Regions from separate parts of the Planococcus faecalis genome, predicted to be linked through region 2. Evidence: a T-box and tRNA genes for the amino acid it is inferred to sense, from the RefSeq annotation. Region 2 holds a T-box; the other holds one or more tRNA genes.
The links. A T-box is a leader RNA that pairs with one kind of tRNA and senses whether it is charged. The one in region 2 lies ahead of alaS (alanine--tRNA ligase), so its partner is inferred to be a tRNA-Ala.
Positions count from the first base shown of each region.

Region 1: it has a tRNA-Ala gene. The T-box ahead of alaS (alanine--tRNA ligase) is inferred to sense a tRNA for this amino acid. The anticodon was not compared.

Region 1 covers NZ_CP019401.1:1,212,058-1,228,008, reverse strand. The annotation lists gene yidD (membrane protein insertion efficiency factor YidD) at 1-209, shown strand, start outside; gene AJGP001_RS06115 (metal ABC transporter solute-binding protein, Zn/Mn family) at 296-1,282, shown strand; gene AJGP001_RS06110 (MOSC domain-containing protein) at 1,333-2,001, opposite strand; gene AJGP001_RS06105 (AAA family ATPase) at 2,071-2,790, opposite strand; gene menC (o-succinylbenzoate synthase) at 2,781-3,884, opposite strand; gene AJGP001_RS06095 (o-succinylbenzoate--CoA ligase) at 3,875-5,299, opposite strand; gene menB (1,4-dihydroxy-2-naphthoyl-CoA synthase) at 5,363-6,181, opposite strand; gene menH (2-succinyl-6-hydroxy-2,4-cyclohexadiene-1-carboxylate synthase) at 6,178-7,005, opposite strand; gene menD (2-succinyl-5-enolpyruvyl-6-hydroxy-3-cyclohexene-1-carboxylic-acid synthase) at 7,002-8,702, opposite strand; gene AJGP001_RS06075 (isochorismate synthase) at 8,689-10,080, opposite strand; gene AJGP001_RS06070 (1,4-dihydroxy-2-naphthoate polyprenyltransferase) at 10,251-11,162, shown strand; gene AJGP001_RS06065 (DMT family transporter) at 11,293-12,258, shown strand; tRNA gene AJGP001_RS06060 (tRNA-Glu) at 12,272-12,343, opposite strand; tRNA gene AJGP001_RS06055 (tRNA-Ser) at 12,350-12,440, opposite strand; tRNA gene AJGP001_RS06050 (tRNA-Asn) at 12,445-12,519, opposite strand; tRNA gene AJGP001_RS06045 (tRNA-Ile) at 12,521-12,597, opposite strand; tRNA gene AJGP001_RS06040 (tRNA-Gly) at 12,611-12,684, opposite strand; tRNA gene AJGP001_RS06035 (tRNA-Phe) at 12,691-12,766, opposite strand; tRNA gene AJGP001_RS06030 (tRNA-Asp) at 12,784-12,859, opposite strand; tRNA gene AJGP001_RS06025 (tRNA-Met) at 12,863-12,939, opposite strand; tRNA gene AJGP001_RS06020 (tRNA-Ser) at 12,986-13,078, opposite strand; tRNA gene AJGP001_RS06015 (tRNA-Ile) at 13,094-13,170, opposite strand; tRNA gene AJGP001_RS06010 (tRNA-Met) at 13,179-13,252, opposite strand; tRNA gene AJGP001_RS06005 (tRNA-Ala) at 13,274-13,349, opposite strand; tRNA gene AJGP001_RS06000 (tRNA-Pro) at 13,356-13,432, opposite strand; tRNA gene AJGP001_RS05995 (tRNA-Arg) at 13,459-13,535, opposite strand; tRNA gene AJGP001_RS05990 (tRNA-Leu) at 13,567-13,655, opposite strand; tRNA gene AJGP001_RS05985 (tRNA-Gly) at 13,685-13,759, opposite strand; tRNA gene AJGP001_RS05980 (tRNA-Leu) at 13,765-13,849, opposite strand; tRNA gene AJGP001_RS05975 (tRNA-Lys) at 13,870-13,945, opposite strand; tRNA gene AJGP001_RS05970 (tRNA-Thr) at 13,953-14,028, opposite strand; tRNA gene AJGP001_RS05965 (tRNA-Val) at 14,040-14,115, opposite strand; rRNA gene rrf (5S ribosomal RNA) at 14,124-14,239, opposite strand; rRNA gene AJGP001_RS05955 (23S ribosomal RNA) at 14,378-15,951, opposite strand, start outside.
Region 2 covers NZ_CP019401.1:1,478,424-1,494,374, forward strand. The annotation lists gene AJGP001_RS07355 (replication-associated recombination protein A) at 1-90, opposite strand, end outside; gene cymR (cysteine metabolism transcriptional regulator CymR) at 423-839, shown strand; gene AJGP001_RS07365 (cysteine desulfurase family protein) at 855-1,988, shown strand; gene mnmA (tRNA 2-thiouridine(34) synthase MnmA) at 2,002-3,117, shown strand; gene AJGP001_RS07375 (tetratricopeptide repeat protein) at 3,132-3,791, shown strand; gene recD2 (SF1B family DNA helicase RecD2) at 3,816-6,233, shown strand; T-box leader at 6,528-6,737, shown strand; gene alaS (alanine--tRNA ligase) at 6,780-9,404, shown strand; gene AJGP001_RS07390 (IreB family regulatory phosphoprotein) at 9,494-9,760, shown strand; gene ruvX (Holliday junction resolvase RuvX) at 9,763-10,179, shown strand; gene AJGP001_RS07400 (DUF1292 domain-containing protein) at 10,193-10,501, shown strand; gene mltG (endolytic transglycosylase MltG) at 10,627-11,751, shown strand; gene AJGP001_RS07410 (O-methyltransferase) at 11,842-12,447, shown strand; gene udk (uridine kinase) at 12,463-13,107, shown strand; gene greA (transcription elongation factor GreA) at 13,184-13,660, shown strand; gene AJGP001_RS07425 (DUF1510 family protein) at 13,792-14,481, shown strand; gene mtnN (5'-methylthioadenosine/S-adenosylhomocysteine nucleosidase) at 14,549-15,253, shown strand; gene pssA (CDP-diacylglycerol--serine O-phosphatidyltransferase) at 15,312-15,851, opposite strand; gene AJGP001_RS07440 (phosphatidylserine decarboxylase) at 15,948-15,951, shown strand, end outside.

The DNA.
Region 1 (15,951 bases), 270 kb from region 2:
TGTTCCGTTTTTATCAACGATTCATCTCTCCTTTATCACCCCCAAGCTGTCGATTTTATCCAACATGTTCGCATTACGGCATTGAAGCTGTCGAAAAGCATGGCGCGTTAAAAGGCGGATATCTAGCCGCGAAACGCATTTTAAGCTGCCATCCTTTCCATAAAGGGGGAATCGATTTCGTCCCTGAAGAATGGCCACCAAAAAAATAATTGGTGGTTTTTCTTGTGTTTTTATTGCGTATACTGTAATATTCAACTAGTCATTAAAACGTAATCATTACATTTTGGAGGAAAATATGAAAAAAATACTATTACTAATCTCTATTGTTTTATTATTAGCAGCTTGTGGAAAAACAAGTGATGAAGCGCAAAGTATCGATACTGATGCTTCGAAGCTACAAATTTATACAACGGTTTATCCACTAACTTATTTTACAGAGCGCATCGGTGGTGATTTGATTGATGTTCAGTCAATTTATCCTGCCGGCTCCAATGAACACACCTTTGAACCCACACAACAAGAAATGATTCAACTCGCAGATGCAGATTTGATGTTCTCGATTGGTCTGGGTCTTGAAGGGTTTATCGACAAAGCTCAAAAAACATTGAAAAATGAAAATGTTGAATTTGTAGCGACTGCTGATACTCTAACAGATGAAGATTTAGAAGCCGCACTTGGGTATAATGAACAATCTCATGAAGAGCATGAAGAAGATTCTCACGAGGCAGAAGCTGAAAGCCATGATGGTCATGATCACGGTTCAACTGACCCGCACGTCTGGATGTCTCCTGTACTAAGCAAAAAATTAGCAGAATCGATTAAAGATTCCTTGATAACAGCCGACCCAGAAAACGCAGAAACTTACGAAAGCAATTATACAGAATTAGTTGTTGAGCTCGAAACCTTAGACCGTTCGTTCGCTACGCTATCTGAGCGCGTCACGAAAGACACCTTTTTCGTTTCCCATGAGGCTTTTGGCTACTTGTCAGAGCCTTACGGTTTTGAACAAATGGCAATCGCTGGACTAAATAGCCAGGATGAGCCTTCGCAAAAAGAGTTAACAGAGATTGTTGATTTAGCAAAAGAAAAAAACATAGAGTATATCGTCTTTGAACAAAATGTTTCGTCTAACTTGACAGAGGTTATTCGAAAAGAAGTAGGTGCTGAAGCAATCCAAATGCACAATCTTGGCGTTTTAACACAAGAAAACATCGACAATGAAGAAACGTATTTTACCTTGATGGAAAAAAATCTACAAGTACTTGAGACCATTCTAAAATAGTGAAAAAGCACAGCCGAGAACTTCTCTCTGCTGTGCTTTTCTTTTTCATGTTAGCTACCCGATGTTAATTTAGTTAGTCGTTTGGTCAAAAATTGCCGCCATTCAGCTGCGAGTTCTTCTACTTCCAATACTTTGACAATCCCATCGATGTCTCTTGTTCTCTGGAAATTGATTTCATTGGCATATAGAACCGATACTTGTTGTGGACTTTTTGCTACTAGACGAATCGATGAATCGGCTCTCACAATGCCTTCTTCTAGTACACGGCAAAGATAACCAGTAAAGCCCGTTTTCACCATTTCTTTTAGTAAAGGCTTCATGTCCAGTCGCCTGTCAATGGTATTACAAGGAACTCTTCCTTGCGTCACTTGAATAATAGCCTCTCCTACTTGAAAAATGTCCCCAATGCAGACGTCTCGCTCTAGCATATTTGTCACCGTTAAATTTTCGCCAAAAGCAGCAGGGGGTAACTGAACTTTAAATTGGTCCTTCCAATAAGCATAATGTTCATACGAATAAATGCACACGGCACGTTCTGGACCTCCGTGATGCTTAAGATCTGCGACACCATCTCCTTGAAAACCGTCCTTAGTTAACAATACCGTTTGCGCTTGTTGTTTACGAATAGCGGTTTCCATTTCCTTGCCGTTTTCATAGGTCATTTTCTCAGGTAACCCGATCGCAAAATTTTTGATGACCGCTTTTTCTGAATTCCTCATACATCCCCCACCTTTTGATCCGTCAGCTAATCGACTCTGATTTACTTTTCTGTATTATACATCAGACCATCAATCTTCCAAAATTTCATTTAAAAACTTTTCGCGATGATCTAAAAAATACTTGGTGATTCGGTAATGGTCGGTCATTTCATAATCGATTTCTTCAATCGCTCCTCCGTCAAAACTTAAAATTTGTGCATCTGGATATCCAAGAAGAATAGGTGAATGTGTCGCAATGATAAATTGACAATTCTCTTGTGTAGTCAAGTCTTTTAAAATTTTCAAAAATGTCAATTGTCGTTGGGGGGACAATGCGGCTTCTGGCTCATCAAGCAAATACAGTGCTCGCCCATTAAAACGATTCAAAAATAAAGACAAGAACGATTCCCCGTGAGATTGCTTGTGCAACGAACGACCTCCATATGACTGAAATCCATCTTCATTCACATCTTCTAGATGTGTCGCAAAATGATAAAATGATTCAGCGCGCATGAAAAATCCATTGGTCACTTTTGGCATCCAGGATAATCGAATGTACTCACCCAACACCGATTCAGAAGCGTGTACGTCATAGTTATTGTTGCGTCCACCTCCTGCTGTATTAAATTCGCATTTATCTGCGATGGCTTCGAGTAATGTTGACTTGCCCGACCCATTTTCTCCAACAAAAAAGGTAATGGGGTTGCTCAGCTTGACTTGTTTCATACTGTTTACCGCAGGTACTGTAAAAGGGTATTGTTCAAAATCCTCTACTTGGTCTCTCAACAAACGGATGCCAGTCAAAAACATTCCTTTGCCTCCTCGCTAGGGCTTAAATGAGCAGTATCTACTTTATAACCGATTCCTGTAAGCTGACTTAACTGTATCTCACCATTGTCGACAAAAATTTCCGGCTCGATTATATCTTTTTCCCAAAAATGAGTAGAAGCAGAAAAATCACCTGGATATTCTATACCTGGTAACGACGCCAGCGCTAAATTATGAGCCTTTGATACGCCAAATTCAATCATGCCACCCACCCACATGCCTATAGAATGCTCACGACACAATTCCACCACTTTCAAGGTTTCTGTCCAGCCTCCAAGACGACTCATTTTTAACACGACAATGTCTCCTGCTTTCATATCGATCATTTGCTGAACATCATCTACACTAGAAATACTCTCGTCCAAACAAATTTTAGTGTTGAGTTGCGCTTTTGCTCGCGCATGTAACGCCCACTCACGCTCTCCAAACGGCTGTTCAATAAGCGTGAACCCAACATCATCAAATTCTTTTAACCGTTCAAAATTGGCTTTGTTGAAACTACCATTGGCATCCGCGAAAAATAATAGCTCGGGATAGTTAGTAACAACAGATTTCAACACAAACGGATCTGTATCTGGATGAATTTTGATTTTGATACGCTTGTACCCCGCATTGTTCGCTTGCGCTACTCGGTCTCCTATTTGAGAAGGATCTGCAGCTATAACGATGCCAGCAGGAACTGCTTTCAAAATGCCACCAACAAATTGCCAAAGCGGCTGCTGTTGCTGTTTTGCAAACAAATCCCACACAGCCATTTCTATGGCTGCTTTTGCCATCCGATTGCCTTTCACAGCTTTGAACAGTTCCCAAACTTCTTTTGGATGTTGAAAATTTTGACCCCTGAGTAGTGGCAGTAACACGTGCTCAAGTACAAAACGACAGCTGGTGATGGTTTCTTCTGTATACCAAGGAGTTTCAAATGCTACACATTCTCCGTAGCCAATGTCTCCTGACTCGTCTTGTACACTTACAACAATTACTTCTCGCTCATCTACTTGCTGTAAAACAGATTTAAAAGGGGTTTTGAGCGGTCTTCGTACTGTCTTAAAGCCAATCTCTTTAATGGTTATACCCATGCTCTCAGCTCTCTTCTCAGCAGCTTGTTGGAAGCATTGCGCGGCAACGACTCAATAACCGTCAATTGTTTTGGCACTTTGTAAGACGCCAACTGCTCGCGGCAATAAGCCAGCAATTCTTCTGCAGTCACGTCTTGTTGCAATACCACAAATGCCACGGGAACTTCTCCCCACCTCTCACTCGGTGCCCCGCAAACACCGACTTCTTGAACGGCAGGATGACCCAATATTACTTTTTCAATTTCAGCCGGATATACATTTTCTCCACCAGAAACGATTAAATCCGAACGGCGATCCACCACAAACAAAAATCCTTCATCATCTAAATAACCCATGTCTCCCGTGTGAAGCCAGCCATCTTGTTGCACATTCCGCTCCGCAAATTTCCCTATATAGCCAGGTGTCACTTGTGGACCGCGAATCAGGATTTCTCCCACCTCACCCAATTTTTCCGTCTTGACTTCATATAAAAATAATGGCTTACCCGCTGATCCAATTTTTCGCTCTGCATCCGCCACTTGTAAAGTTGTTGTTTGTGATGATGTTTCTGTCATGCCATATGTTTGCAACACCGGTATCCCACAGTTTTCAGCACGTTTCATATAGGCAACAGGAATCGGTCCACCTCCAGCAAGAACCGCTTTAAAACGATCAGAAGCTTGCGTGGAACCTCTTTCGACACTCGTTAATATGCGTTCTAACGTCACACCCACAACCGACATATGCGTCACGCTGCCGTTGCAAATTTCTTCTGCGCTACGATCTGCGTCAAACTTCTCATATAACCGAACCCCCATGCCGTATATTAACGATCTCATTAAGATCGAAAATCCACTAATATGAAACAAAGGCACTGCACATAACCAAACATCTTCCGGTGCAACGCCAATATTAAGTGCAGAAGATACAGCACTTGAAAAATGATTTTCCGCTGTTTGGCGAACGCCTTTTGGATGTCCGGTAGTACCTGACGTATACATAATCGAAAGAGTCCGGTCTTTTGCCCATTGTTGTTGCGGTTCGAATTGATCGGCGTTGGCTTTTTCGATTTCACTAAATAAAACCATGCGTGAATCGTCCACTTTTTCTTTTAGCACATCAGCTACGAAAATAAACGCGACTTCCGCATCGTTTATTTGGTATGTTAATTCATTGCTTGATAAACGCTCATTGAGCATGACCATTTCACAGCCTAGATGCATACAACCATACAAGACAAAAACAAATTCTGGAGTAGATTTTGCTAATACTGCAACACGTGAATGTTCTTTCACGCCAAGTGCGCTAAGTTTACTGGCATAATCGAGTGCAATTTTATTGATTTCAGAAAAAGTCCACTGTTGCTGCTCAAACGACAAGGCCATACGGTCCCCGCTCAAATAACTTCGCTGACTCAACCAATTCGGATAGGTCATGTTGAAAATCCTTTCTTCAAAAAAAGCTGTCCCTCAAGAGGACAGCTTTCAATTATTCTATAATCATGGGAAACGTGGGAATTGACCAAAGTCCGGTTTGCGTTTTTCTTTAAACGCATCGCGTCCTTCTTTCGCTTCGTCTGTTGTGTAATACAAGAGCGTTGCGTCTCCAGCCATTTGCTGCAATCCAGCAAGACCGTCTGTATCAGCATTCATCGCCGCTTTTACAAAACGAAGTGCAGTTGGGCTCATTTCAAGCATTTCCTGACACCATTGAACCGTTTCGTCTTCTAACTGTTCAAGAGGTACAACTGTGTTCACTAAGCCCATGTCCAGTGCTTCTTGTGCGTCGTATTGGCGGCATAAGTACCAAATTTCACGTGCTTTCTTGTGACCAATAATACGTGCCAAGTAACCAGAGCCGTAGCCAGCGTCAAACGAACCAACGCGCGGTCCTGTTTGGCCAAATCGTGCGTTGTCTGCTGCAATCGTCAAGTCACACACAACGTGCAAGACGTGTCCGCCGCCAATTGCATAGCCTGCAACCATTGCGACAACTGGTTTTGGAATAACACGGATTAAACGTTGTAGATCCAATACGTTCAAACGTGGAATTTCATCTTCCCCAACGTAACCACCGTGTCCGCGTACAGATTGGTCGCCACCTGAACAGAAAGCTTTTTCACCTTCGCCAGTTAAAACAATAACGCCTACATCTGCGTTATCGCGCGCACGTGAAAACGCATCAATCAATTCATGAACTGTTTTCGGACGGAATGCGTTGCGCACTTCCGGGCGGTTAATCGTAATTTTGGCAATGCCTTTAAAAATTTCATACTTAATGTCTTCGTATGTACGTTCTGTAATCCACTCGCGTGTCATGATTTTCCTCCTTGATAGTTCAAACTTAAATACTCTCTTACTATTGTAGCAAATTCAGCAGGTTTTTCCACATGTATTGCATGTCCTGCGTCGATAGTTTTATGAATGGCCTTTGGCATCAGACTAGCCATCTCTTTAGCAATCAACTCAAACTTCAAGTCCAACTGCCCTGTTACCAATAAAACCGGCATATTTAAACACATTAACTCTGCCCAATAAGTAGCTTGAGAACCGGTTCCCATACCGAGTAAACTATTCGCAAGCCCTACTGGATTTTGCTCCAAGCGTTCTTGGCGAATTGTGTCCTTGACCTTTTCTGGCAAAGATTTCTGACTATCGAACAATGCAATGTTTTCCCAGGAATCGATAAAACGCTCAAGACCTTGCGTAACAATTCGCTCTGCAAGATGTGCGTCATTGGCTCGGCGTTTTCTTCTGGCCTCTCCACTTCGGAGTCCAGGAGAAGCACTTTCTAGAATCAATCCACTAACTCGCACTGGAAATTCACAAGCATAAGCAAGCGCTGTACGCCCGCCCATTGAATAGCCGATAAGGGAAAAGTGATCAAGCTCTAACTGGTCAAACAAAGCATCTAAATTGGCGAGTTGCCGTTCCATTGTATAAAATTCGACTGATTTTGGACTCTCCGTCTTTCCGTGACCAATCAAATCAATGAAAACAAGTTTGTGGTCCGTCCAACCTGTTGCAACTGAGTGCCAGCTTTTTGTAGTGCCCGTAAAGCCATGCAGAAATACTACGGTTTCTTGTTTTTCTCGATTCCTTACTTCTATATGGTAGTGAGTTCCATTAACTGTTAGTTTCATTGCTTAGCCAGCTCCTCATCAAAGCGGCTCCATAATTTACGATGTGTCATCACATTATTTTCACGATTGGTGAACACTTCAATAATCTTCACTGATTTTGTTTTCGGCTCATCTAAAGCGGCAGCAAATTGGGCAATCGTTTCAGCAGATACATATTGCGCATCGTACATGTTCGCTGCATCGCTAAACGTTAATCCAGTCGGCGTACCGAACAGTTCTTCAAAATGACGTTCTTCTTGAGACTGAGGCAAATAAGAGAAAATGCCGCCACCATCGTTATTCATCACAACAATCGTCAAATCGGTTTCCTGCATTTTAGACGCAATCAAGCCGTTCATGTCATGCAAAAAGGATAAGTCGCCAATATATAAATACGCAGGTCGCTGTTTTGCCGCTTGTACGCCAAATGCCGTTGACACTACGCCATCAATGCCATTCGTCCCTCGGTTCGCATACATCATGACATCCCGCTCTGTTGATTGGAAGAAGGTATCCACGTCGCGAATTGGCATACTGCTACCAATGATCAAATCGCAGTTTTCCAATGTATCAAAAAACACTTTTGCTAACACGCCTTCATCCAACTCTTCTTGACTATGAAGAGCTACAACTTTCCAATATAAAGAGGATGCCTTGGTCCATTTTTCACGGTACGAATTCGTTTTTTTCATTTCTAAAGACAATTGCCACAAACCATTTATAGAAGCCTGAATGTGATGCGTTGCTACCGATTGCGCATCTCGCAACATCGGACTTTCATCAAACACCACATAAGTTTCAGGTCTAGCTGCTGCCAAAAACAAACTCAGTGGTTTTGAAACCGGTTGTGGCCCAATCCGAAACACGACTTGTGGGGTTACTTGTTCTTTAAACTCTTTATTTTTTAACAACGCATCGTATGAATCAACAATCAGATGTCTTGTAGTTGATGGACAATTGCCTCGTAAATTCGATAGTGGATCGGCAAGTACTGGCCAGTTGAGCTTTTGAACAAACTCCCAAAATTCAGGTGGCATCGGTTTGGTCATTTCCCCAACAATTAATAGTCCCCGGTCCTTTTTTAACACGTTCTGCAAAAACACACGACTTTCGGCAGATAGGGAAAGTTCTCCACCAAAATGGGCAATGTCTCCGCTACTTTCATAAGTTTGTTCGAAATCAATACCAAGTGGTTCACGAAACGGTACATTGATATGCACGGGTCCTCTTGGTTCACTGTTGGCATTTTGAACAGAACGGTGCAAATGACGCGTTAAGAACGCCAATTGATTTTCCGTTTCCGGCATCGGCAAATCAGTTGACCATTTAACGTGTGATCCAAACAAATTGATTTGATTGATTGCTTGCGGTGCCCCGACTTCTCGCAACTCGTGCGGTCGGTCAGCCGTTACGACGATTAACGGTACACGTGCGTAGTAAGCTTCGACGACTGCTGGAAAATAATTAGCGGCTGCAGTTCCAGATGTGCATAACAGCATCACCGGTTTACCAGACGCCTTCGCCATGCCCAGCGCGAAATAAGCTGCGGAACGTTCATCGATTTGACGGTATACCGTCAAGCCTTCTTGTTTCATACAAGCATAAGCTAATGGTGTTGAACGAGATCCTGGACTAATGACTGCAGCTGCCACGCCTAGTTCAACTAGTGAATGGGTGAATGCAGATACATATTCTGTTAACGCTTTACGACTCGTCACTCAATTGACCTCCCAATGCCCGGAGCATCGGCCTAAACTTAACCCATGTCTCGTCATATTCTGACTCTGGCGTGGAATCTGCTACAATTCCACCTCCCGCATATAAATAAGCTTCTTTGCCATCTAGTAAAGCCGACCGAATAGCAACCGCAAATTCGCCGTCTCCTTTGGCATCAATCCACCCAACAGGCGCAGCATAATAACCGCGATTCATTGCTTCGTAGTTCCGAATCATTTCCAACGCTAATAATTTGGGTTCTCCACCGAGTGCTGGCGTAGGATGAAGAACTTGCACCAAATCAAATAGCGTAGCACCTGGATTCAAGTCTCCTTCAACCGGTGTATATAAATGCTGAATATCCCTAATTTTCATCAATTTCGGCAATTTGGGTACGATTGTCCGACTGCAATTCGCTCTAAAAACTTCACTAATCATGTTTACTACATATTGATGTTCAGCACGATTTTTAGAATCTTTCAGTAAAATTTCCCCAAGTTCGGTATCCTTCTCAATGGTTTTTCCACGCGGAGTAGAACCCGCTAAACATGTTGAAAGGGCTTTATGATTTTCCACTTTTACTAATCGTTCAGGAGTCGCACCAAAGAAAAATTGGTCTTCTGCCTCCAAACCAAATAGAAAACTTTCAGGTTGTTCATTAGATACTTGATACAATGCTGAAGTCGGTGTAAACACATCTTCAAATTCCAGTTTCATCGTGCGTGCAATAACAACTTTTTCAACTTCTTTAGCTTTAATAATGTCGGTTACTTGTTTGATGGAATCCAAATAAGCTTGTTTTTTCAGTTCTATACGACCCGTTGTTTGCGGTTTATCGTATTTGTCCACTTCTGATACTTGGGCTGCATGGATCAATTTATCCCGCTCTTTGCGCATCGCCTCAAATTCTGCAAAACTCTCTTGCTTTTGAGTGATTAAATGGATACTAATAAAAGCCTGTTCTCCTTTTAACACTAGTTGAAAAGTCGGCACTGCGAAATAAGCCTGAGGAAATCTCTTCCATTCACTCGCTTTATTGTTTAACGGATCAAACGAAAATCCACCAAATAGAACCGGCTGAACCGAATGCTCTTCATTGACAATTTGGCGACATAAGTTCTGCCACTCTTTTTTTATTTCTTCAAATCTTCCATTTGCCTTGTTTGTAGACAATACATGGGCATGACCAATTCCGACCAACGTAAAGGTCTTTTCCCGATTTTGCCAGTACAGTCGTTTTCCTGAGTGGTCACTTCCGCCGGCTTCAAAAAATGCCAATGCTGACATGCGTGTTACTTCAATTGTTTCCGTATAAAAGCGGTAGCCTTCATATTGGCTATCCGCAGATTGTTGAGTCGATGAAGACGATTCTGAATTCACCTGATTACCTCCGTTTTAAGACAACAGTCTAGTTTATTCCACAAACGTTCTACTTTTTAATCTCTACCTTCTATCATACTCTTTTCTGCTAAAATCAGCACATCATTTGCTGTATTCACTGTTATTTTGAAGTACAATGAGGAGTGGAAAGAATTAAAGGAGAGAGATATATGACACATTCACTACAAGCAGACAGCGGATGGCGCGTATGGTGGCAACTAACTCGGCCGCATACCTTAACCGCTTCTTTCGCTCCCGTATTCCTCGGAACGATGATTGCTTTACAGTATTCCCTTATCGATTGGATTTTATTCCTAGCTATGCTCGTTGCGAGTTTGTTGATTCAAGCAGCTACTAATATGTTCAATGAATATTACGATTTTGCTAGAGGGTTAGACAATGAGAACTCTGTCGGTATTGGGGGTGCAATTGTTCGGAACGGTGTGAAACCGAAAACTGTATTAAATCTAGCTTTATTGTTCTACGGGATTGCTGCAGTTATTGGTCTCTATATTTGTTCACTAACTAGTTGGTGGCTTTTAGTTGTAGGTGCCGTTGCAATGGGGATTGGCTATTTTTATACCGGTGGGCCATATCCTATTGCCTACACACCTTTTGGCGAACTTTTCTCTGGCGTAGTCATGGGCTATTTGATTGTAATCATTGCCTTCTATATTCAAACGGGGATGGTAACCCTAGAAGCATCGTTACTTGCTATTCCGAGCACATTATTAGTAGCAGCTATTATGCTAGCCAATAACATTCGCGATATTGTGGGCGACGAAGAAAGTGGACGCAAAACACTTGCTATTTTGGTTAAAAGACCGGCAGCTGTCAATATTCTTATGTGGTTTTTCATTCTAGCCTACGTATGGATTGTCATTCTTATCCTAGTAGGAATATTGACACCGTGGGCCTTACTAGTCTTCATAAGCGTCATTAAACCTATTAAAGTCGTTCAAATCTTTAAACGTTTTACAGAACCTCTAAAGGTGATGCCGGCGATGAAAGATACTGGAAAAACAAATACATTTGTGGCTTTTTTACTTGGAATTGGGTTACTGATTGATTACCTTCTATAATATAGACAAACAAAAAAGGATTTCTAGAGAAATCCTTTTTTTGTTTGTCTAAAATAATACTTTGAAGAACAGTTAATTATAAGTTATAGTAAATAAATAATTCTAAATTTTCGAATGAGGAGGATATATAGTGAAACCTATCATCATCGGCATTATTGCAGCTTTTTTCTTTGCATTTACTTTCGTACTCAACGCCACGATGGAAGCTGACGGCGGGAATTGGATCTGGAGTGCGTCTCTCCGATACTTTTTCATGATTCCCTTTTTACTTTTGATTGTTGTATTAAGAAAGAACTTAAAACCGCTGTTACAAGAAATGAATAAAAACAAAAGAGCTTGGACCCTATGGAGTTTTGTTGGATTTGGCTTATTCTATGCTCCACTATGTTTCGCTGCAGCCTATTCCCCTGGCTGGCTCATCGCAGGAACATGGCAAATTACCATAGTCGCTGGTACATTACTTGCTCCCTTATTTCTCATTACCATACATAGCAATAAAGAAACTACTCAACTAAGAGGAAAGATTCCTGTTAAAAGCTTGATGATTTCTTTTATCATATTAGCAGGAGTCAGTTTAATGCAACTTGAACATGTAGCAGTTGTTTCTTCTTCAACACTTTGGTTCGGTTTTATCCCTGTTATCCTCGCAGCTTTCGCATACCCATTAGGAAATAGAAAAATGATGGATATATGTGGAGGTAGGTTGGATGCGTATCAGAGGGTTTTGGGCATGACACTAGCTAGTCTACCTTTTTGGTTTATCCTATCATTATATGGGCTTGTTACTGTAGGTGGACCTAGCGCTTCACAAAGCTTACAAACTTTAATTGTAGCAATCAGTTCAGGTGTAATGGCAACAGTACTCTTCTTTAAAGCGACTGATCTAGTTAGAGGCGATATGCAGAAACTAGGAGCAGTAGAAGCGACACAATCAATGGAAGTTTTATTTGCGTTAGCAGGAGAAGCACTTTTCTTGTCAATTATCTTACCTTCAAGCTTAGCAATAATCGGGATTTTCATTGTAATGCTTGGCATGATTCTTCACAGTCTTAATTCTAGTAAAACGAAAAAAAGTGTTATGCAATTAAATGCATAACACTTTTTTATAATGACCCCTACGGGATTCGAACCCGTGTTACCGCCGTGAAAGGGCGGTGTCTTAACCGCTTGACCAAGGGGCCAAATACTGGCGGAGAAGGAGGGATTTGAACCCTCGCGCCGGTTGCCCGACCTACACCCTTAGCAGGGGCGCCTCTTCAGCCACTTGAGTACTTCCCCAGTATGGCTCCGAAGGTAGGACTCGAACCTACGACCATCGCATTAACAGTGCGGTGCTCTACCACTGAGCTACTTCGGAATGGTGGGCCTAAATGGACTCGAACCATCGACCTCACGCTTATCAGGCGTGCGCTCTAACCAGCTGAGCTATAGGCCCATATGTAATATTATGGAGCGGGTGGGGGGAATCGAACCCCCATCATCAGCTTGGAAGGCTGAGGTTTTACCACTAAACTACACCCGCATAAAATGGTGGGTCAGGACGGAATCGAACCGCCGACACTTAGAGCTTCAATCTAATGCTCTACCGACTGAGCTACTGACCCACTTTATTTATTGGAAATGGCGGTCCCGACCGGGATCGAACCGGCGATCTCCTGCGTGACAGGCAGGCATGTTAACCGCTACACCACGGGACCATTTGGTTGCGGGGGCAGGATTTGAACCTGCGACCTTTGGGTTATGAGCCCAACGAGCTACCGAACTGCTCCACCCCGCGACAATAGTATAATTCAAAAGAAATTCGTCCACACATTTTAAAAATATGGAGGAGGAAGAGGGATTCGAACCCCCGCGGGATTTGACTCCCCTGTCGGTTTTCAAGACCGATCCCTTCAGCCAAACTTGGGTATTCCTCCGAGATAAAATACATATGGTGGACCTTGCAGGACTCGAACCTGCGACCGGACGGTTATGAGCCGTCTGCTCTAACCAACTGAGCTAAAGGTCCTAAAAAAGTGGCGGCAGAGGGGATCGAACCCCCGACCTCACGGGTATGAACCGTACGCTCTAGCCAGCTGAGCTACGCCGCCGGGATCTTTACTTTAAAAAGTTGGTGGAGCCTAGCGGGATCGAACCGCTGACCTCCTGCGTGCAAGGCAGGCGCTCTCCCAGCTGAGCTAAGGCCCCATTGTTTGGTCGGGAAGACAGGATTCGAACCTGCGACCCCTTGGTCCCAAACCAAGTGCTCTACCAAGCTGAGCTACTTCCCGAACTTGAGTTGCTGAGTATAAAAATATGGTGCGCCCGAGAGGACTCGAACCTCTAACCGCTTGATTCGTAGTCAAGTACTCTATCCAATTGAGCTACGGGCGCATATGATGCTATTCACTATTTCGTGAAAAGATGGTGCCGAGGACCGGAATCGAACCGGTACGGTAGTCACCTACCGCAGGATTTTAAGTCCTGTGCGTCTGCCAGTTCCGCCACCCCGGCTAAGGGTCGGTATCACGTGCAAATAAATATGGAGCGGAAGACGAGGTTCGAACTCGCGACCTCCACCTTGGCAAGGTGGCGTTCTACCACTGAACTACTTCCGCAAAAATGGTGCGGGTGAAGGGAGTCGAACCCCCACGCCCGAAGGCGCTAGATCCTAAGTCTAGTGCGTCTGCCAGTTCCGCCACACCCGCGTGGCAATATAAAATTAAAATGGTGAGCCATGAAGGATTCGAACCTTCGACCCTCTGATTAAAAGTCAGATGCTCTACCAGCTGAGCTAATGGCTCGAAAAAGTGGTGCCGGAGAAAGGAGTCGAACCCTCGACCTACTGATTACAAGTCAGTTGCTCTACCAACTGAGCTACTCCGGCAAAAGAAATAATGGTGGAGGATGACGGGATCGAACCGCCGACCCTCTGCTTGTAAGGCAGATGCTCTCCCAGCTGAGCTAATCCTCCGATATATTGCCCAGCGACGTCCTACTCTCACAGGGGGAAACCCCCAACTACCATCGGCGCAAAAGAGCTTAACTGCCGTGTTCGGGATGGGAACGGGTGTGGCCTCTTTGCCATCATCACTGGACTATTTGGTTTTGAAAGACAAGATTTATTATACCAGTAGTACTGTTTTTTTCAAGCTTTTTTTACAAAAACTTGGGCTTATTCTTTCAAAACTGGATAAACGACAGGTGAAACAGGCAAGTTTTTCGCATACAGTGTGTTGGTTAAGTCCTCGATCGATTAGTATTCGTCAGCTGCACGTATCGCTACGCTTCCACCTCGAACCTATCTACCTCATCGTCTTTGAGGGATCTTACTTGCTTGCGCAATGGGAAATCTCATCTTGAGGGGGGCTTCGTGCTTAGATGCTTTCAGCACTTATCCCGGCCACACATAGCTACCCAGCGATGCCCTTGGCAGAACAACTGGTACACCAGCGGTGTGTCCATCCCGGTCCTCTCGTACTAAGGACAGCTCCTCTCAAATTTCCTGCGCCCGCGACGGATAGGGACCGAACTGTCTCACGACGTTCTGAACCCAGCTCGCGTACCGCTTTAATGGGCGAACAGCCCAACCCTTGGGACCGACTACAGCCCCAGGATGCGATGAGCCGACATCGAGGTGCCAAACCTCCCCGTCGATGTGGACTCTTGGGGGAGATAAGCCTGTTATCCCCGGGGTAGCTTTTATCCGTTGAGCGATGGCCCTTCCATGCGGAACCACCGGATCACTAAGCCCGTCTTTCGACCCTGCTCGACCTGTACGTCTCGCAGTCAAGCTCCCTTCTGCCTTTACACTCTACGAATGATTTCCAACCATTCTGAGGGAACCTTTGGGCGCCTCCGTTACTCTTTAGGAGGCGACCGCCCCAGTCAAACTGCCCGCCTGACACTGTCTCCCAAGCCGATCAGGCTTGTGGGTTAGAATTTCAATACAACCAGGGTAGTATCCCACTGACGCCTCCTCCGAAGCTAGCGCTCCGGAATCTCAGGCTCCTACCTATCCTGTACAAGTTGCACCAAAATTCAATATCAGGCTACAGTAAAGCTCCACGGGGTCTTTCCGTCCTGTCGCGGGTAACCTGCATCTTCACAGGTACTATAATTTCACCGAGTCTCTCGTTGAGACAGTGCCCAGATCGTTACGCCTTTCGTGCGGGTCGGAACTTACCCGACAAGGAATTTCGCTACCTTAGGACCGTTATAGTTACGGCCGCCGTTTACTGGGGCTTCAATTCGCACCTTCGCTTGCGCTAAGCACTCCTCTTAACCTTCCAGCACCGGGCAGGCGTCAGCCCCTATACGTCACCTTACGGTTTTGCAGAGACCTGTGTTTTTGCTAAACAGTCGCCTGGGCCTATTCACTGCGGCTCTCTCGGGCTATTCACCCTACCAGAGCACCCCTTCTCCCGAAGTTACGGGGTCATTTTGCCGAGTTCCTTAACGAGAGTTCACTCGCTCACCTTAGAATTCTCTTCTCGCCTACCTGTGTCGGTTTGCGGTACGGGCACCTCCCGCCTCGCTAGAGGCTTTTCTTGGCAGTGTGAAATCAGGGACTCAAGGGTAAACCCTCTTGCCGTCACAGCTCAACGTATTAGAAATGGGATTTGCCTCATTTCACGCCTCACTGCTTGGACGTGCACAACCAACGGCACGCTCTCCTTATCCTTCTGCGTCCCCCCATTGCTCAAACGGCGGGGAGGTGGTACAGGAATATCAACCTGTTGTCCATCGTCTACGCCTATCGGCCTCGACTTAGGTCCCGACTAACCCTGAGCGGACGAGCCTTCCTCAG
Region 2 (15,951 bases):
AGCCGTATGTGGTCCGATGACGTCTTTTTGTCCGACGACTTCATCAATCGTTCGAGGACGCATACGAAAAGCTAAAGGTTCGTTGTGCATAGAAAAACTCCTTTCGGATATTCGTTCTATCAGTATAGCGTTTGAGGTTTCAAAAGTCATTGCAAGTCCATTCAAGTCAAATTATGATATACTGTTTTGAAGAATAAACGTAGTTAAACCGGCTATTTTATGATGTATTATTAGCATTATTCTGTTAATAAAACTAGTCGCACGTGGGGAAGTATTCGAGAAAAATAAATTCGATTTTTATCGAGAATAATTTATTTATTTTAAACAAGTATGGAGTAAACTAGCGGAGACTCCCACGGGAAAGCGCAGCTAGTTTACGGAATACCAATCTTATGAAAATTATCAAACTTAGAGGTGTACTCATGAAAATTTCAACCAAAGGCCGTTACGGTCTGACAATTATGATTGAACTTGGTAAACAATACGGAGAAGGTCCGATTCCATTGCGTAAAATTGCGGCGGAAAATGACCTTTCTGAAGCTTATTTAGAGCAACTAGTGGGGCCATTACGCAACTCGGGGCTTGTTAAAAGTGTTCGCGGGGCATATGGCGGTTATATGTTGACGCGCCACCCAAAAGAAATTTCAGCAGGAGATGTGATTCGTGTTTTAGAAGGTCCCATCCAACCTGTTGAAGGCATTGAAGACGAAAAGCAACCGCAGCGTGAGCTCTGGGTACGCATTCGTGATGCAGTAAAAAATGTTCTCGATACCACAACGATTGAAGATTTGGCAAACGCCGAAAACGGTGAAACTGAAAATTACATGTACTATATATAAAGGGGTCAACAAACTATGAATCGAATTTATTTAGATCATGCGGCGACTTCGCCCATGCATCCCGAAGTGGTGGCGACTTTTTCTGAAGCACTCGGAACGGTTTACGGCAATCCTTCAAGTATCCATGGTACCGGTAGAGCGGCACGTAAAAAACTGGATGATGCACGCAAATTGCTAGCTGACAGCATACATGCTCATGACCATGAAATTATTTTTACTAGCGGGGGTACTGAAGCGGACAATACGGCGATTTTTGGCACGGCTGCAAAAAAAGAAGGAAAGCATATCATCACTACAATGATTGAACACCATGCCATTTTGCATGCTTGTGAGGAATTAGAACGACAAGGCTACGACGTAACGTATTTGCCGGTGGGTGAAAATGGACGCGTGCGAGCAGAAGACGTGAAAAATGCGCTGCGTGACGATACAATTCTAGTATCGGTCATGATGGGCAATAATGAGGTTGGAACCATACAACCGATTGCCGAAATCGGTGAATTGTTAAAAGATACAGATGTGACATTCCACACCGACGCGGTTCAAGCATTTGGTATATTGCCAATCGATGTTAACGTCTTAAACGTTGATTTGTTATCGGTCTCTGCGCATAAACTAAACGGACCTAAAGGTGTTGGCTTTTTATACCAACGCAAAGGAACGGCAGTAACTCCATTGTTGTACGGAGGAGAACAAGAACGTAAGCGCCGGGCAGGAACGGAAAACGTACCGGCGATTTCCGCATTTGCTAAAGCGGTAGAAATTGCGTTAGCAACGATGGAAGAAAAAACAACGGCTTACGAGCAATACAAAACGATGTTTAAAGACGTTTTGGATAAACAAAACGTCAACTATAAAGAAAATGGCAGTCATTCTATGCCGCATATTTTAAATCTCAGTATTTCAGGTATAGAAATTGAGTCGTTTTTAATCAACTTGGATTTAGCGGGAATATCAGCTTCAAGCGGATCAGCGTGCACAGCAGGTTCAATTGATCCATCTCATGTGCTTGTTGCCATGTACGGCGATAAGGCTGTTGAAAGCCGAAATTCTATTCGATTTAGCTTCGGCTTAGGATTGACGTCTGAAACAATTAAGCAAGCTGCCGAAAAGACAGCTCAAATCAGCCAGCGTTTGGCATTAAAATGAAAAGGTGAATAAAATGACAAAATCATTACAAGATACACGTGTTGTCGTCGGCATGTCCGGAGGGGTTGACTCTTCGGTTGCTGCGTATTTATTGAAAGAACAAGGTTACGATGTTATCGGCATCTTTATGAAAAACTGGGATGACACCGATGAAAATGGCGTCTGCACTGCGACAGAAGATTACGAAGACGTCATTCGCGTCTGTAACCAAATTGGCATTCCATATTATGCGGTAAATTTCGAAAAGCAATACTGGGACAAAGTTTTCACGTATTTTTTGGAAGAATACAAAGCAGGACGTACGCCAAACCCAGATGTTATGTGCAATAAAGAAATTAAATTCAAAGCCTTTTTAGAGCATGCTTTAAGTCTGGGGGCCGATTATTTGGCAACTGGTCATTACGCACAAGTTAAACACGCAGAAAACGGCGAAACAAAAATGTTGCGTGGCAAAGACAACAACAAAGATCAAACTTACTTTTTAAATCAACTAGACCAACATCAATTGTCGAAAGTGATGTTCCCAATCGGCCATATGGAGAAAAAGAAAGTCCGTGAAATCGCGCTAGAAGCGGGACTTGCAACAGCGACGAAAAAGGATTCCACGGGTATTTGTTTTATTGGAGAACGGAATTTTAAAGAGTTCTTAGGTCAATACTTGCCAGCACAACCGGGTCAAATGGAAACGTTAGAAGGCGTTAAAATGGGTTCACATGACGGGTTGATGTATTATACAATTGGCCAACGCCAAGGACTTGGTATCGGCGGGGCAGGAGATCCGTGGTTTGTTATTGGAAAAGATTTAGAGCGCAACGTATTATACGTTGGACAAAACATTCATCACGATGCCCTTTTCTCAGATAGCTTAACTGCGGTAAACTTAAGCTTCACATCAAATACAGCACCAAGCGGGATATTAGAATGCACAGCAAAATTCCGTTACCGTCAGCAAGATGTCGGTGTAACTGTTGAATTCAAAGGCGAAAGAGCCATCGTGACATTTGCAGAGCCGGTCCGCGCGATTACGCCTGGTCAAGCTGTCGTGTTTTATGATGGTGAAGAATGCCTAGGCGGTGGAACGATCGATCGTGTCTTTAAAAATGGCGCACGTTTGGAATATGTCGGTTAATGGGAGAGACAACAATGAATTACAACGAAATCGGGATACAAGCATTACAAGAAGGCAATACAGAAAAAGCCGTTGAAGCTTTCACACAAGCAATCGATGAACAACCGGACAACCCGCTAGGCTATATCAATTTTGGGCATGTCTTAACGTCGATGGACGAAATTGACCGTGCGGAAAGATTTTTCCAAAAAGCCATTACGCTTGATGAGACATCAGCGACGGCTTTTTATGGTTTGGCTAACTTGTATTTTAATTCAGAGCGTTATTCAGAAGCATTAAAGCTATATGAAAAAGCATTGCAATACGAACTTGAAGGCGCAGATGCGCATTTTATGATCGGTAAATGCTTTGAAAAACTAGAGCAGCCGAAACTAGCGTTGCCGTATTTTCAACGCGCGGTAGAACTGGATGAACAGGATGTTCAAGCACGCTTGAGCTATGGCATCTGTTTGGCATCTATGGAATTATTTGAACTAGCAGAACCTCAATTTCTACAAGTAATCGACAGCGAACCAGATCATTCGGATGCTCATTATAATGTGGGTGTTCTTTACGCAGTCTCGACAAATCGTACAGAAGACGCTATGTATCATTTGAAACAGGCGTATACGCTAGATGAGCGCAATGAAATGGCACGATATGCTTACGATATGATTGCAACGACATTACAATAGCTACGTGAAGAGGAGACGACAGAAATGACCGGACAAATCGATTTATTTCAAGAAGAAAAACAGTTTGTATTAGGGCGTCCTGTCGTCTCGATTTTTCACAATCCTCAAAACTTATTCTCCATAGCCAAAGTGAAAATTCAAGAAACCAACACCCCGTACACTGAAAAAGAAATTATTGTATCTGGCTATTTTCCGATGTTAACGCTCGAAGAACAGTATCGTTTTACAGGCGTCGTGAAAAATCATCCGCGTTATGGTGTTCAATTCCAAGTAGAAACGTTTACGAAAGAAGTACCAGAAACCGAACAAGGAATTATTCATTACTTGTCCAGTGATATGTTTAATGGCATTGGCCGGAAAACAGCAGAAACAATCGTCAAAAAACTCGGCAAAGATGCGATTAAGAAAATTCTTGAAGACCCTGATGCATTAGATAAAGTGCCGCGGTTGTCAGATGATAAAAAAGACACCATTCGCGCGACTTTACAGATGAATCTCGGTCTGGAGCGTGTGATGATTCAGCTCAACGACTGGGGCTTTGGCCCTCAAGTGGGCATGCGTATTTATCAAGCTTACCGCGAAGAAACCATTGAAATTTTGACGAAAAATCCCTTCCAGCTGATTGAAGAAATCGAAGGAATCGGTTTTCAACGTGCCGACGAACTCGGAACCAAGCTTGGCATCACTGGCAGTCATCCGGACCGAATCAAAGCGGCAATTTTGCACATTCTGAACCAAGCTTCTCTGTCTGAAGGCCATGTCTATGTAGACGCTAAAACCTTGATTCCGCTAGTTAAGGAAATGCTCGAATCACGTCAGCAAGGAGAAATTGCGATTGAAGCGATTTCGAAAGCCGCTATCGAATTAAATGAAGAAAGTAAAGTCGCAGGCGAAGAAACGCGGCTTTATTTGCCATCGCTGTATTATTCAGAAGTTGGAATTGCGACGAAACTGGAAACTTTACTGGCCGAACAAGAAAATCGCACAAAGTTTCCAAGTTCAGAAGTTCGTAAAGCGCTTGGTGAAGCAGAGGAACGTCTTGGTGTGAATTATGCAGAAACGCAAGTTGACGCGATTGAAAACAGTATTAATTCATCGGTCATGATTTTAACGGGTGGACCGGGTACCGGTAAGACCACGGTTGTCCGCGGATTGGTGGAAATCTATGCAGAACTGCACGGGTTGTCACTCGATCCGAAAGAATACGCCAAGAAAAAAGAGCCGTTTCCCATTATCCTAGCAGCACCAACGGGACGTGCGGCCAAGCGCTTGAGTGAATCCACTGACCTACCGGCAATGACAATCCACCGTTTATTAGGCTTTAATGGCCAAGAAAAAGACGAAGAAACCGAAAAAGAAATCGAAGGCAAATTAATTATTATCGATGAAATGTCGATGGTTGATACGTGGCTTGCTCATCAACTGCTAAAAGCAGTACCAGAAGACGCACAGCTAATTTTCGTTGGAGACCAAGATCAATTGCCGCCGGTTGGTCCCGGACAAGTGCTAAGAGATTTACTCGAATCAAAACGGATTCCAACTGTTGAGCTAACCGATATTTACCGACAAGCGTCAGGTTCCTCCATCATTGAACTCGCCCATCAAATGAAAAATGGACAATTGCCTGAAGACATCACTGTAAAGACGGCCGATCGTTCATTTATCAAAGCGGGAGCCGACCAAATTCCTGCTGTTGTTGAAAAAGTTGTGAGGAGTGCCTTGTCGAAAGGTCATTCGATTAAAGACATCCAAGTGCTTGCTCCGATGTATAAAGGACCAGCTGGAATCGATGCTTTGAACCGTCTGATTCAAGAAATGGTCAACCCGAATCCGGATGGCAAACGAAAAGAATTAGCATTTGGTGACATTACGTACCGCATTGGCGATAAAGTGTTGCAGCTCGTCAATCAACCAGAAAGCAATGTCTTTAATGGTGACATGGGTGAAATTGTCGCTATTATGAAAGCCAAAGAAACCGTTGAAAAACAAGACATGTTAGTAGCATCTTTTGATGGCATTGAAGTAACTTATGAACGTAGCGATTTAAACCAACTCACGCTAGCGTACTGTTGTTCAATCCATAAGTCACAAGGATCTGAATTTCCAACCGTCATCATGCCAGTAGTTCGGGGCTACATGAAAATGTTGCGCCGCAATTTGCTTTACACGGGCATTACCCGGAGTAGGGATTTTCTTATTCTCTGTGGAGATCCAAGCGTCTTCCGTTACGGAGTTGAACGCACGGACGACGCACAGCGCATGACCACATTAAAAAGCCGTCTAGCGGTCACAACCGAACAACCAAAAACCGAACAACAAACAAAGCAACAAGTCGAGACAGAACAGAGCGGTCCCGTCAGTTTAACTGCCGAAAATGTCCACGCCATCCATCCAATGATTGGCATGGAAGGCATTACTCCACAAAAGTTTATGGAAGCTTGAGTAGATCTTTAAAATTTACACAACATGCAAAGGAAACCGTAATTTAGAATGCGGTTTCCTGTTTGTGTTGAAACTAAATTTCATATAAATACTTGTTATGTAAGTTACGAAGTAAACCAACGGAGACTCCCGCGGGATAGCGAAGTGCCGAAATCCACTCGGGCGTTAAGGCCGAGTTAGTTCGGCGCAAGCCCGCAGGAAAGCGGATTTGGTTTACGCAGTAACACTGCCCAATTAAAGTATCACTATTGACATCACGCAAAGCTTTTTCTATAATTCAAATTAGATTGATAGACAAACACATTGATGGAGACAGTATAAAATCGCATTCGAAAAGAAACGGGACCCTAGGCTGAAAGGCTCCGACGACAGTCGATTTTAGAAAGCTACTCCGGAGTGCAGCTAATTCCTGCCGTTGAACCGCGTTAAGGTGTTCGAGAGACACAGAGCATGCTGCTTTGTGTAACTAGGGTGGTACCGCGAAATAAAGCCTTCGTCCCTTTTTTTGGGATGAAGGCTTTTTATTATGTTAAGGAGGAAAAATAGATGAAAAATTTAAAAGCAGAAGACATTAGACAAATGTATATTGATTTCTTTAAAGAAAAGGGCCACGATCAGGAGCCAAGTGCACCGCTTGTTCCTTTTGAAGATCCTTCCTTGTTGTGGATTAACAGTGGCGTCGCTACCTTAAAGAAATACTTTGATGGCCGTGTCATTCCAAACAATCCTAGAATCGTAAATGCACAAAAATCAATTCGTACGAACGATATTGAAAACGTTGGTAAAACAGCGCGTCACCATACATTCTTTGAAATGCTTGGGAACTTTTCAATCGGCGAATACTTTAAAACTGAAGCGATTCACTGGGCTTGGGAATTTTTAACGGACGACAAATGGATCGGTTTTGACGCTGAAAAACTTTCTATAACAGTTCATCCAGAAGACGAAGAAGCATATGCAATTTGGTTAAATGAAGTGGGTGTACCTGCGGAGCGCATTATTCGTTTGGAAGGGAATTTCTGGGATATCGGTGAAGGCCCAAGTGGTCCGAACTCTGAAATTTTCTATGATCGCGGCGAAAGCTACGGCAACGATTTGACTGACCCTGAATTATATCCTGGTGGCGAAAATGATCGTTATTTGGAAATTTGGAACTTGGTGTTCTCACAATTCAACCACAACGCGGATCACACCTACACATTACTGCCTAAACAAAACATTGATACAGGAATGGGCTTAGAGCGCATGGCTTGTGTGGCTCAAGATGTAGCAACCAACTACGATACGGATTTATTCGTACCGATTATCCGAAAAACGGAAGAAATTTCGGGGAAAACATATGGCGAAGACGCGGATATGGATATGGCGTTTAAAGTGATTGCTGACCACATCCGTACGGTTGCATTTGCGATTGGTGACGGAGCCCTTCCATCTAACGAAGGCCGTGGATATGTATTACGTCGCTTATTACGTCGTGCCGTACGTTATGCGAAAAAATTAGGCGTTGAACAGCCATTCTTGTTTGAGCTAGTACCAGTGGTTGGAGACATTATGAAGAGCTTTTACCCAGAAGTTAACAACAAACAAGACTTTATCATTCGTGTGATGAAACTAGAAGAACAGCGTTTCCACGAAACACTTCATGACGGCTTAGCAATTTTGTCTTCGGTTGTGGAAAAACAAAAAGCGAACGGACAAACAGAAATTCCTGGTGAAGATGCATTCCGTCTTTATGACACATACGGGTTCCCGGTTGAATTGACTGAGGAATATGCGGAAGAAGAAGGCATGACCATCGACCATAATGGCTTTGAAGCAGCGATGCAAGCGCAGCGTGATCGTGCAAGAAACGCGCGTCAAAACGTTAATTCGATGCAAACTCAATCTGAAGTTTTGGGTAATATTAAAACAGCCAGTGAATTTATTGGCTATAGCCAGACTGTTTCAGATGCTAAAGTAGTAGTTATTATTAAGGATGGTGAACTTGCTGACCGTGCACATGAAGGCGAAGAAGTTCAAGTTATTCTAGATCAAACACCATTTTATGCAGAAAGTGGCGGACAAATAGCAGATCGCGGAACCTTGAGCAATGATTTGGTTCAAGCGACTGTATTAAACGTTAAAAAAGCACCAAATGGCCAAAATTTACATTCTGTTCGTATTAACACGGGAGAATTAACACTGGCGTCTGTAACAGCACAAGTAGACGCAGCAGATCGTCGTCATACGGTGAAAAACCATACAGCGACACACCTTTTGCACCAAGCGCTAAAAGATACGTTAGGAACGCATGTTAACCAAGCGGGATCTTATGTAGGTCCAGATCGTTTACGTTTTGATTTTTCTCATTTTGGCCAAGTCACGAAAGAAGAGTTAGAGACCATTGAGAAAATCGTTAACGAAAAAGTATGGGAAGGAATCGCAGTTCAAACTGGATACCATAACTTGCAAGAAGCAAAAGATATGGGTGCAATGGCATTGTTCGGTGAGAAATACGGGGATGTTGTACGCGTCGTTGAAATTGGCGACTATTCACTAGAGTTATGTGGTGGCGTTCACGTATTCAATACATCGGAAATTGGCTTGTTTAAAATTGTTTCTGAAGGCGGCATAGGTGCTGGGGTACGCAGAATCGAAGCGCTAACAGGTAAAGGTGCCTATGAAAACTTGAAAGACAGTGAGCACGTATTAGAACAGGCGGCAGGATTATTAAAATCTTCTCCGAAAGAGATGATTCAAAAAGCGCAATCGGTTCAAGCTGAAATAAAAGCCTTGCAACGTGAAAATGAATCCTTGCTTGCGAAAATCTCTAACGCGCAATCTGCGGGCATTTTAGATGCAGCTCAAAAAATTGGAGACATTACCGTACTGTCCGTTAAAGTCGAAGCAAAAGACAATAACCAATTGCGTCAAATGATGGATGACTTGAAAACGAAAATGGGTAAAGCAGTAATCGTTCTTGGTGCGACAGACGGAGATAAAGTGATGCTTGCAGCAGGCGTGACAAAAGACTTGGCAGGCGGAGATTATCATGCAGGACAAATCGTTAAACACGTAGCAGAACAATGTGGCGGCAAAGGTGGCGGCCGGCCAGATATGGCAATGGCAGGTGCAAAAGATGTCGACAAGTTAGAGTCGGCACTTGAATCCGTTTATAGCTTAGTGAAATAGGTTTAATAAATGACCGCTATCGGTTATAATAAGAAGCAGACAGCAGGAGCAATTATTCCTATTTAAAATCCGAAAGCGAGGTGCTTGTCGTGAGTTCATTTGATCGAACTATGAAATTCGATTCGTCTGATGAGTCGATGGAGCAAGAAGTGAAGCAAGTGATGCTACAGGTCCATGCTGCACTTGAAGAAAAAGGCTATAACCCGATCAATCAGATCGTCGGATATTTATTATCAGGTGATCCGGCTTATATTCCTCGCCATCAGGATGCGCGAAATATGATTCGCAAACTAGAACGGGATGAAATTCTAGAGGAACTTGTAAAGTTCTATATTAAGAAGAATAACGGAGAATAAGGATGCGCATAATTGGACTTGATGTTGGTTCGAAAACAATTGGAGTCGCGATTAGTGATCCGATGGGCTGGACAGCTCAGGGAATCGAAACCATCAAAATAAATGAAGCCATCGAGGAATTTGGCATGGTCCGTCTCGGTGAACTAATCAAACAATATGAAGTGACTGAAGCAGTTGTGGGGTACCCGAAAAACATGAACAATTCAATTGGGCCACGTGCTCAAGCATCCGAAAGATTTGCAGATTTGCTGAAAGAAGCGTATAGTATACCGGTGGTCCTATGGGATGAACGGCTTACAACGTCTGCAGCAGAGAAGATGTTAATCTCCGCGGATGTCAGTCGCAAAAATCGCAAAAAAGTGATCGACAAGATGGCAGCAGTCATGATTTTGCAGGGCTATCTTGATTTTAAAAAATAATGAGGTGACGCAAATGGAACACGGACAAGAACACATTACAGTCGTTGATGAAAACGGCAACGAGCAATTATTTGAAGTATTGTTTACATTTGAATCAGCAGATTTCGGAAAATCATATGTTTTGTATTTCCCAATTGGCGCTGAAGAAGATGAAGAAGGCGAAATTGAAATTCACGCATCTTCATTCACAGAAAACCCTGAATCAGATGAAACTGAAGGTGGCGGAGAGCTTCGCCCAGTTGAAACTGATGAAGAGTGGGACATGATTGAAGAAATGTTGAACACGTTCCTTGACGAAGAAGAAGAAAACGAAGAGCTTTAAAAAGATGAGGGCGGAATTGATTGCTGATTCCGCCTTTTTCTTTTGTGCACTTTTCTTGTATACTGGTAGAAGTGAGCTATAACTAGCTCAACTTTTGCAGTACAGAAAAGCTAGGGGGAAAACCCGTGGGGAAACCATCAAAAAAAGAAATTATGTTTGAACGTATGAAAGAAAAAAAGAAGGAAGTGAGAGTCGTCCGACGCATCGTATTAATAGTCGCACTGATCCTAGTAATTATCATTGGGATTGCAGGTTTTAAAACCTATAGCTATGTCACTGATGCCTTAGAGCCGGTAGATGCCGACTCAGAAAAAGTGATTACCGTTGAAGTCCCAATCGGTTCGAGTCTGGACAGCATTGCGGCACTGCTTGAAGAAAATAATGTGATTGAAGACGCGCGCATCTATAAATACTATGTCAAATTTAAAAATGAATCTGAGTTTCAAGCAGGAACCTATGATTTGATGCAGTCGATGACGCTGGATGAAATTACGGAAAGTTTGAAAACGGGTAAGGTTTATCATGAACCGTTGTTTACCATTAATGTTCCAGAAGGTTTAACGGTTGAAGAAATCGCTGAAAATGTTATCGCTAAAAAAACATCGTATACGGCAGAAGAATTTCTGAAACAAATTGATGACCCTGCATATATTGAAGAGTTGATGGTTAAATATCCAGATTTATTGACTGACGAAATACGAGGTGATAATATTCGTCACCCTCTTGAAGGATATCTATTCCCGGCAACTTATCCTATGTATGAAGAAGAGCCATCGTTAACGTTAATTATTGAGCAAATGCTCAATGCGACACAATCCAACGTTGTACCATACCAAGGTGTCTTAGAAGAACTCGAAAAGTCGCCTCATTGGTTATTGACTTTTGCTTCTCTTTTAGAAGAAGAAGCCACAGCACAATCTGATCGCCAAACGATTGCTAGTGTTTTTTACAATCGCTTAGAAGACGATATGCCATTGCAGACAGATCCAACTGTAATTTACGCAATGGGCAAACACAAAGAGCGTTTGTTTAACAAGGATTACGAATTTGAACACCCGTACAGCACATACCAAAACAAAGGGTTGCCACCGGGACCTATCGCAAATGCAGGAGGCTCTTCGATTCAAGCAGTACTAGACCCTGCAAAAACCGATTACCTCTATTTCTTAGCGGACAAGGAAGGCAAGAATCACTTTGCTAAAACTTACGAAGAGCATTTGAAGAATCGAGACGAGTATATTGGAGAGTAAACCACTTAGAAGGAAGCGTCCTCGCTTTCCTTCTCTTTTTATGGTAAGATTTGAAGTAATTTTTGCTGAGTCGAAAAGGAGCTTATTTGTATGGTGACCAATCAATTATCAACGACGCTTAAAGCGATTCAGACGTATGCTGCTCTGCATCACATTCCCATCATGGAGGATCAAGGTATCGGAGAGCTAGTTGAACTTTTAAAAATTCAACAGCCTAAACAGATTCTTGAAATTGGTGCAGCGATTGGTTTTTCAGCGATTAAAATGGCTGAGGCGTTACCTGCTTGCACAGTGGATACTGTAGAACGCGATGACTCACGGTATCAAAAGGCGTTGGAATTTATTGCTCAAACAGAGTTAGCGAGTCGCATCCGTATTTATCATGCAGATGCACTAGAACTGGAACTATCCCAACTGAAACCGCAGTATGATGCAATTTTTATAGATGCTGCCAAAGGTCAATACGAGCGCTTTTTCGACAAATACGAAACGTTATTGCCAACAGGTGGTATTATCTATTGCGATAACATGACCATGCATGGTCTTTCAGATATGCCATTGTCGGACGTACCGAGAAGGAAACGGACGATGATTCGCAATTTGGCGACTTTTAAAGAACATATGCTCAATCACCCGTGCTATGATACAGAATTATTATCCTCAGGTGATGGCATACTGATTTGCAGAAAGAAATAAATACACTAAAAAGAGATTTACAGGGAGCTAACTAATATGTCTACTAAACGGCCGGTCGTTATTGGAATCGCAGGGGGTTCGGGCTCGGGAAAAACGAGTGTAACGAATTCAATTTATGAAGTCTTTAAAGAAAACTCAGTCGTCGTCATCGAGCAGGACTATTATTACAAAGACCAAAGTCATTTGGCTTTTGATGAGCGCTTGGAAACAAATTACGACCATCCATTAGCATTTGATACGGATTTGTTAATTGATCATATCAACGAATTGCTTGAGCGTCGTGCAATCGAAAAACCGGTTTACAATTATGCTTTACATACACGTGCAGAAGAAACTGTAGTAATCGAGCCAAAAGATGTTATTATACTGGAAGGCATATTAGTACTTGAAGATCCGCGTTTGCGTGAACTAATGGATATTAAATTATTCGTCGATACAGATGGTGATTTGCGCATTATTCGTCGTCTATTGCGTGACATTAATGAACGCGGGCGGACAATCGATTCTGTTATTGAACAGTATTTAACGGTTGTTCGACCGATGCATAATCAATTTATTGAACCGACAAAACGGTATGCCGATGTAATTATTCCTGAAGGTGGCCAAAATGAAGTGGCAATCGATTTAATGGTTACAAAAATTAAAACTATTCTTGAATAGATAGTGAAACTATAATATGATGATACGAGACTGACGGATGTAGGCATCCAGGTCAGCAGTTGAAGGAGTGGGAACAATGGCTAACGAAAAACAATTTCCAATGACAGCTGCAGGAAAGCAGAAGTTGGAAGATGAACTGGATTTTTTAAAAACAATTAAACGTAAAGAAGTAGTCGAACGAATCAAAATCGCTCGTGATTTTGGTGATTTATCTGAGAACGCTGAGTATGACTCTGCGAAAGAAGATCAGGCTTTTGTAGAAGGTCGCATCTCAACACTTGAATCGATGATCCGTAACGCAGTTATCATAAATGAAAATGAATCAAACAAAGATGTCGTTCGCTTAGGGACGACTGTAACATTCATAGAAGTTCCAGATGGCGATAAAGAGTCTTATACAATTGTTGGATCAGCAGAAGCAGATCCTTTAGAAGGTCGCATTTCAAACGATTCTCCAATTGCGAAAAGCATGATTGGCCGCACGATTGGTGAAAATGTTAAAGTATTAACACCAGGCGGAGAAATGGAAATCAAGATTCTTTCAATCACGTGATCAAGCGGCCATTCTTTAAAAAGGATGGCCGTTTCTCATTAGTTGAACTGTAAATGAAACGTATTTAACGCTGAAACGTCAAATTTGTCATAGTGTATTAATGGTAAACTATTAAGAAAGGGGGACATTCCATGAATAACGAAGAAAAGCCGTATCCCTCTCGTTTGAAGAAAAAGAAAAACCGATCAAATTCGATTTTGAACATTTTGATTGGCTTGGTATTTGCATTGATTCTCATAATTGGAGTTTCCATGCTTTTTGGCGGAGGGAACGAACAAGCTCAAGATCCGGATCAAGTAGCGAGTTCGCCTGAAATCGACGAACAAACGAGTGGTACTGAAGACAGCGAAGGCACTGAAGAAACAGCTAAAGAAAAAGAAGCTGCTGAAAAAGAAGCTGCTGAAAAAGAAAAAGAGGCCGCTAAAAAAGCGGAAGAAGAAAAAGAAAAAGAAGAGTCTGCCATTAAAGGTGGAACAATTACACGGGAAGACTCGAGCGATCCGATTGTCGAAGAAACCGTGATTAACACCAGCTGGGAGCCGATTGGCACGAAGCAAAAAGGCGATCATGTTTCTGTCTATCAAAAAAATTCAGCTGACTGGAACGAAAAAGTTCAAGCCGTTTCTTATGCGACCGGCCTTGATCAAAATAATATGTATGTCATGATGATAAAAAATGGCGGTGGTCCGCAGAAATCGATAGCGACTGTTCAGTCGAAAGATGAATCTGAAAAATACCGCGTCCATATGGAATGGGTCGATGGCGAAGGCTGGAAACCAGTAAAAATGGACGTCTTAAAAACGCTTAATGGCGCCTATTAATAAAGGCGTCTTTTTCTTTTATCAAATGAAATTGTAATGAAATTAAGATGAAATGAGGAATGGCAATATGAGAATCGGTGTAATCGGTGCAATGGAAGAAGAAGTTCAATTATTAAGAAGTAGACTAGAAAATCCGCAAACGGAAGAAATTGCAAAATGCGAATTTACTTTAGGTACATACGAAGAACAGGAAATTATATTGTTAAAAAGCGGAATTGGTAAAGTAAATGCGGCCATGTCAACGACGATTTTACTTCAACAATATAAACCTGATATTGTTATCAATATTGGCTCAGCAGGCGGTTTTGATGAGGAACTAGAAGTCGGTGCAGTCGTGATTTCAGACGAAGTTCGTCACCATGATGTAGATGTAACTGTCTTTGGTTATGAAATGGGCCAAGTACCTCAATTGCCAGCAGCTTTTACTTCTAATAAAGAATTGATTGAGCTAGCCGTTAAAGCAGTTAAGGAAATGGGGCAGCACGATTATGCGGTTGGATTGATTGCTACAGGAGATTCATTTATGAACGATCCAGAGCGTGTCGCAAAAGTGCGGGAACATTTCCCGTCGATGAAAGCAGCTGAAATGGAAGCGGCGGCAGTTGCGCAAGTGTGCTATCAATTTGATGTGGCTTTTATCGTCATTCGTGCATTGTCAGATATTGCCGGAAAAGAATCATCGGTATCGTTTGAAGAATTCTTGCCTGTAGCGGCTAAGCATTCAACAGAAATTGTTTTCAGTGTCATCAGCCAGCTAGCCGCACGTATCTGATTTTGTGAAGACAAAATAAAAAAGCTGGGGACGTTTTCTTAACGTCACTCAGCTTTTTTTAAACTTTTTTCAAGGTAAAGGTACTGATCATTAACAAAGAACAAAGAACAAATAAAAACATATAGACGACCGGTGAAAATACCGACAACGCAAAATACGATAAAGTGATAACTGTACCTGCAGCTGTAATAGGCAACCCAGTAAAGTATCCAGTCGAGTCTGAAATGTTAAAACGCGCCAAGCGAAAAGCGCCACATGACAGATAAAGTACAGTAAAAACCATTCCAATAAAACCGAAGTCTGACAAGACAAGTTGATAAATTAAAATTGCGGGTGCAACACCAAAGGACAACAAATCGCTCATTGAATCGAGTTGTTTGCCTAAATCAGATTCTTGATTAAACTTTCTTGCCACCATACCGTCAAAGCGGTCTAAAAAAGCTGCAATAAATATAAATAGCACGCTATAGCTATAAGATCCATTTAAAGTGGCCATAAGAGAAGCCCCGCCAAACAACATATTACCAATCGTAATGGAGTTTGCGGCCTGTGACTTCAGCTTTTTTATGGTGTGATCCATTCTTTCGATTATTAACAATGGAAAACACTCCTTCTTTTTTTGTAAACTTGTTCAATCTATTATACTGCGAAAGGTAAAATAATGGTAGACTATTTTAGCAACGGAGGCATCTCGATGA